2 regions of the Listeria sp. MAN/IMW/UF555 genome follow, and region 1 is predicted to be linked to the other one. Evidence: a T-box and tRNA genes for the amino acid it is inferred to sense, from the RefSeq annotation. Region 1 holds a T-box; the other holds one or more tRNA genes.
What was found. A T-box is a leader RNA that pairs with one kind of tRNA and senses whether it is charged. The one in region 1 lies ahead of AC4PG8_RS00680 (valine--tRNA ligase), so its partner is inferred to be a tRNA-Val.

Region 1 (3,416 bases):
TTTAGCTCGTGGATACACGAAAAGAGAAAAAATCTTGAAATTTGAAGGAAGTTACCATGGTCACGGAGATTCTTTATTAATCAAAGCTGGTTCAGGGGTTGCAACATTAGGATTACCTGACTCGCCTGGAGTTACAAAAGGTCTTGCTGCTGATACAATTACTGTTCCATACAATGACGTAGAAGGCGCCAAACTAGCTTTTGAAAAATTTGGTGAAGAAATAGCAGCTGTTATCGTGGAGCCAGTCGCAGGAAACATGGGTGTTGTCCCTCCAATTGATGGTTTCTTAGAAGGATTACGAGAACTAACAACTGAATACGGTGCGCTACTGATCTTTGATGAAGTTATGACAGGCTTCCGTGTAGACTATTATTCTGCCCAAGGATACTATGTTGTAACCCCAGACATTACTTGTTTAGGAAAAGTAATCGGCGGTGGATTACCAGTTGGTGCTTATGGTGGTAAAAAAGAAATCATGGAACAAATTGCTCCAGCCGGTTCTATCTACCAAGCTGGTACTTTATCAGGTAATCCGTTAGCAATGAATGCTGGATTTGAAACGGTTCGACAATTAACACCACAACATTATGATGTATTCCGTTCCCTGATTAAGCGCATGGAAGAAGGCTTGACCGAAATTTCAAATAGACACGAAGTACCATTATCAATAAACAAAGCAGGCTCGATGTTCGGCTTTTTCTTCACTGACCAAAAAGTCACTAACTTTGATACTGCTAAAACAAGTGATTTAGAATTTTTCAGAAACTACTACCGAGAAATGTTAGCGCAAGGTATTTTTCTACCACCATCTCAGTTTGAAGGCGTTTTTATTTCTACAATGCATACTGAAAAAGAAATTGATGCGACTTTAGAAGCTTTTGACGTTACCTGTAAAATGCTTCGCGGCTAATTGACGAATCTACAAACATTTGTTAAAATTATTTTTAGTATATAGAACTAAATGCGATGAAGAGGAAGAGTAGGTCATTTATTTTTCTAAGAGAGAAAGCGGTCGGTGCAAGCTTTCAAAAATAATGTCTGAAGGTAGCCTTGGAGCAGTTTTCCTGAAATAATAGTAGGGAATAACCGGTAGATCTCGTCTATCGTTAACACAATGAAGTGCCTACATTTCTTATTGTAGGTAAAAAGGTGGTACCGCGAATAATACTCTTTTCGTCCTTTTATTAGGATGAGAAGAGTTTTTTATTTTGCTTAAAAAGGAGGAATCGTTATGACAGAACAAAACGAAATAAATATGCCTACCAAATACGAACCTAGTAATGTAGAGGCCGGGAAATATAAATGGTGGTTAGAAAAAGAGTTTTTTAAAGCAGAAGGTAATACTGATAAAAAGCCTTATAGCATTGTAATCCCGCCACCAAATGTAACCGGAAAACTTCATCTGGGGCATGCTTGGGATACAACATTACAAGATATAATTACTCGTATGAAAAGAATGCAAGGCTTTGATACACTTTATTTACCAGGGATGGACCATGCCGGTATAGCTACACAAGCAAAAGTAGAAGCTAAATTAAAAGAAGAAAATATTTCTCGTTATGATTTAGGTCGAGAAAAATTCGTTGATAAAACATGGGAATGGAAAGAAGAATATGCTGATTTTATCCGAGAACAGTGGGAAAAATTAGGTCTAGGTTTAGATTATTCCAGAGAACGTTTTACTTTAGATGCCGGCTTATCTGATGCAGTAAAAAAAGTATTTGTTACGCTATACAATAAAGGGCTTATTTATCGTGGACAGTATATTATAAACTGGGATCCAGAAGCAAAAACAGCTTTATCAGATATTGAAGTTATTCATAAAGATATAGAAGGAAGTTTTTATCATCTAAAATATCCACTTACTGATGGATCAGGATATTTAGAAGTTGCAACAACTAGACCAGAAACAATTCCTGGAGATACTGCAGTTGCTGTACATCCAAAAGATGAAAGATACCAACACTTAATTGGTAAAACGATTATGTTGCCTATTTTAAACAGAGAAATTCCCATCGTTGCTGATGAATACGTAGAAAGAGAATTTGGTTCAGGAGCAGTGAAAATCACTCCAGCGCATGATCCAAACGACTTTGAAGTGGGCAATCGTCATGATTTACCAAGAATAATTGTAATGCACGAAGATGGAACAATGAATGAAAATGCTGGTAAATATGATGGTTTAGATCGTTTTGTTGCAAGAAAAGCTATTATTCAAGACTTTAAAGATTTAGGCTTATTTATAAAACAAGAACCTCATCTTCATTCAGTAGGACATTCTGAAAGAACAGGCGCTGTAGTAGAACCGTATCTTTCATTGCAATGGTTCGTTAAAATGGAACCTCTTGCAGCTGAAGCATTAGCACTTCAAAAAACAGAAGACAAAGTAAATTTTGTACCTGCTAGATTTGAAAAAACATATGAAACTTGGATGGATAATATTCACGATTGGTGTATTTCTCGCCAATTATGGTGGGGACATAGAATCCCTGCTTGGTATCACAAAGAAACTGGTGAAATCTACGTTGGCGAAAATGAGCCTGAAAACCTAGATCAATGGGAGCAAGATGAAGATGTTCTGGATACTTGGTTTAGTTCTGCTTTATGGCCATTTTCTACTATGGGTTGGCCTGACACTGAAAATCCTGATTACAAACATTTCTTCCCAACTAATACATTAGTAACTGGTTACGATATCATCTTTTTCTGGGTATCAAGAATGATTTTCCAATCTGTTGAATTTACAGGAGAAAGACCTTTTAAAGACACTTTAATTCATGGTTTGGTACGTGATTCAGAAGGGCGCAAAATGTCTAAATCACTTGGTAACGGAGTAGATCCAATTGAAGTTATTGATAAGTATGGAGCCGATTCATTACGCTACACACTTGCCACTGGTTCCTCACCTGGTCAAGACTTGAAATTTAGTTTTGAAAAAGTAGAGTCTACTTGGAATTTCATTAATAAGATTTGGAATGCATCACGATTTGTATTAATGAATCTTGATGGTATGAAATATGATGAAATCGACCTATCTAATGTGACTGAAGTTAGTGATAAGTGGATCTTAACAAGACTAAATGAAACCATTCAAGCAGTTACTTCTCTAGGTGAAAAATATGAATTTGGTGAAGTTGGCCGAACTTTGTATAACTTTATTTGGGATGATTTTTGTGATTGGTATATTGAAATTGCTAAAATTCCATTATACGGAGAAGATGAAGTTGCTAAACAAACTACAAGATCAGTACTTGCATATACTTTAAATACTACAATGCGCTTGCTACATCCTTTCATGCCATTTGTAACAGAAGAAATTTGGCAAAACTTGCCTCATGAAGGTGAATCTATCACCATTTCCAACTGGCCTGAAGTTAATGAGCAACAAATGGACTCAAAAGCATCAACTGCAATGC
Region 2 (3,416 bases), on a different contig from region 1:
TTTTTCTTAAATTCGTCATCATTTACCTTCTAACCGGGAGCGCTCCCACAAAAAGAATTATAGTATGGAAAGCGCTTTCTGTCAAACACAATTTAAAAGGAATTTCCTAACATGTTGACAGTATTGAGTTTTTATCCCTATATAACATCTAGTTGGACATTTAGCGTAAAATTGAGTAATATAAACATGGATGATAATGACCGGAACCGATACCGGAAACAATAGAGAAAGGAAGATTACCTTGGCAGCTACCATTTATGACATAGCAAAACACGCGGGAGTTTCAAAATCAACGGTATCCAGAGTACTAAACAATCAAGCTAATATTTCCAAAGAATCAAGACAAAAAGTATTAGAAGCGATTGATGAACTCAACTACCAGCCAAGCAAACTAGCTCGCGCACTTACTTCTTCAGGCTTTGATGCTATCATGGTTATCTCAAATCGCTCCACAACCACAACAACGGGAAATCCATTTTTTTCCGAAATAATTCAATCCATTTCCACTCAAGCTGAGTTGGAAAATTTCGACCTTATTCTTCAGACCGCCAAAAACAGCGAAGACGAACTCAAAAAATGCCTCTCAAAAATCCAAGAAAAAATGATTAAGGGTATAATTATGCTAAGTTCTCCCGCTGATGAAGATTTTTTCCATCAACTAGATCCGTATAATATCCCCATTGTCGTTACCGGAAAAGTAGAAGGACATTACAAAAATATTTATTCTGTTGATACTGACAATTTTGGCGATAGTTATGCTCTAACAAAACATTTAATCAAGCAAGGTCATAAGAAAATTGCTTGTATCCACGCGCCACTTGATTATCATGTTTCGATTGATCGCCTTGCTGGTTTTCGAAGCTGCCTATTTGACCACCAATTAGACCTTCGCAATGACTGGATTATTGATAGCGGTTATAGCATTGAAGACAGTTACAAAGCCGCATTACGCCTAATGGAAAGCACCGATAAACCAACTGCAGTTTTCGCAACCGACGATTTAAAAGTACTTAGTATTTATAAAATGGCAGCCGATAAAAATTTACAAATACCTGCAGATTTTTCTGTCATCGGCTATAATGATAAAGTAGCATCATCTTTCTTGTCACCGCCACTTACTTCTATTGATATACCAATTAATAAACTAGGGAAAAAAGCGACTAACTTATTATTTCGCTTAATCCACCAAGATAAAAACGTACCAAAAACAACCATCATTAAAACCGAAATGATTGAACGTGAATCCATTCAGAAAATAAACGATTAAGCTTATTTTCTGAGTTTACTTGGTCCTGTAGCTCAGTTGGGAGAGTATCACCTTGACATGGTGGGGGTCGCTGGTTCGAGACCAGTCGGGACCATTTATAAAAAAGCACCCCTTATAGAAAGGGATGCTTTTTTTACGTTTATTTAAATAGCTTACCAAGTTTCTTAAACAGACCATCTTCAATGATATCAATACCAATTCCCCAGTTGCTATCTAGAACTTTTTTATTAGCTTTAATATATTCTTCTAGATCTTTACCAGAAATAGTAAGGTTGTGATATGGACGATACTCTAAATAACACGAAGCACCGTTTTTGTGAATTTTCTTCGTCACACGATGATTTAAATACTTAGACTTGATGTCACATTCTTGACGTGTGTAGGAATCCGTCTGATCTATCAAGTGGTCAGTCGTTAAATGAATCTCCATTTTGATGATATTTCGATCAACCCAATACGGGAAATCTTTATGGAAATGTTTTTCCGCGCCATCATCAATAAAATTACCCCAACTCCAAAAATGTAAAAAGCGTTTTTTGTTTTCTACAATATATGGGTCAGTTATTGTTGCTTTATAAACTAGCGAAATCTCATTCATTTCCTTATTATCTTCCACAATTTGAATGGACGTGTTATTAAAGTGCTTATCAATCTCATTTTCTTCATATTTTTTATATAAAGTCATATTGCTATAAATTGCGAAGTTATAGCGATTAACAATATCTTTATTTGATTCATTTTTAAACATTTCACGTGATCCGTTTGCCATTCCACCGCGTAATTTTCTTTCAAAAACAACCTCGGCTTCATTTCCTTTAACATCACATCGGAAAATTTCTTCAACAGAAGGCGTTCTATCTTGAAAAGGCTCTTGTTTTTGTAATTCGGTTCCTGGTTTAATTTCCAAATAATACATGAAACTATTTCTTTGGCGGTTAGCTAAAAAGCCTTGGTCACTACTCATTGTGGCATCAATAAAATAAACTTGATTATCATCTGTTACTTTTAAAATCGCATGGTTAAAATTAAATGGTGACGGCGTATAAACCGGTAAAAAGACATCACTGCCATAATTAACCAAAATCAGCTCTGAATCGACTTCTAAATAATCTAAAATCACTTTTAAAAGAACCGTTTTCGCCTTGCAATCACCTTGTTTCGTCTGATAAGTTACTTCTGCCGCTTGAGGCTCATGTCCATCCATTTCCGTTTCATTATACAAATAGTATATTTCTTTTTGAACAAAATCAATCGCATGCCTAATTTTATGTTTTAAAGAAGGTAATGCATCTAATTCGGAAACCAAATCACCAGCAAAACTGGCTAAATCCACTTGATAGAATTTCTGATAAACGTCACTGATTGCTTTGGTAATTTCTGGATAGGTCTTTTCAGTAACAAAATCAATAAATGGCATAAGTTCAAACTCTTTTGGATCATTTCCAATATAGTCTTCTTTTTCGATTGTATAAGATTGGCTATTTTCAATAATAACTTTTTCTTTATCTAAAATTGCCCCTGCTTCATCGCGGAAATAATGGAAATTCGTTTCTAAATTCTGTCCTGTCTCGTTCTTCAATTCAAAACGATACTTTCCGTAAGCCCAGTAGGAATTTGGAGCCGAATAAATCCAGCGGAAAAATTGGTTACGAATGCTGCTTTCTTCATATTTACGTTCAATAGTTGTTTCAATTAAGAAAATATCATTTAAATGTAAATCACGAATTAGAACCGTTACTTTTTTCTCATCATTAAAACTAGCTTGATTTTCATCACGAACATAATCCAAGACTTTCACATTAATATCATTTATTTTATCAATGACTTTACCGTCGCGAATGACGGACAGAGTGTGTATATATAACACTTCATCTTCTGCCAAAATAAAATTGGTTTTTGCAGCGGAGTTGAGCATATTAGGATCATTCAAAGTATAAGCCATAGAAGTATAACTTTCCCGTGAATTCGTTTTAGCTGTTTCTACAATATCACACCAAAAACAATAATCCCGTTCTTGGGCAATTTGTGCATTATAAAAATCTGTATCTTGGGTATCTAACCAAGAAGAAATGTTTTCTTGCTTTGTTTCAGGAGAGCTTAATTCAGGTTTTATAAAATAATATTCTTTTGTCATTGGATAATCTCCTTG

Region 2: it has a tRNA-Val gene. The T-box ahead of AC4PG8_RS00680 (valine--tRNA ligase) is inferred to sense a tRNA for this amino acid. The anticodon was not compared.

What each region holds. Positions count from the first base shown of each region.
Region 1 covers NZ_JBZWZS010000001.1:143,835-147,250, forward strand. Annotated here, with positions in the region: gene hemL (glutamate-1-semialdehyde 2,1-aminomutase) at 1-910, shown strand, start outside; T-box leader at 958-1,184, shown strand; gene AC4PG8_RS00680 (valine--tRNA ligase) at 1,232-3,416, shown strand, end outside.
Region 2 covers NZ_JBZWZS010000003.1:223,229-226,644, reverse strand. Annotated here, with positions in the region: gene AC4PG8_RS10890 (sugar phosphorylase) at 1-19, opposite strand, end outside; gene AC4PG8_RS10885 (LacI family DNA-binding transcriptional regulator) at 242-1,267, shown strand; tRNA gene AC4PG8_RS10880 (tRNA-Val) at 1,289-1,361, shown strand; gene AC4PG8_RS10875 (transglutaminase family protein) at 1,407-3,401, opposite strand.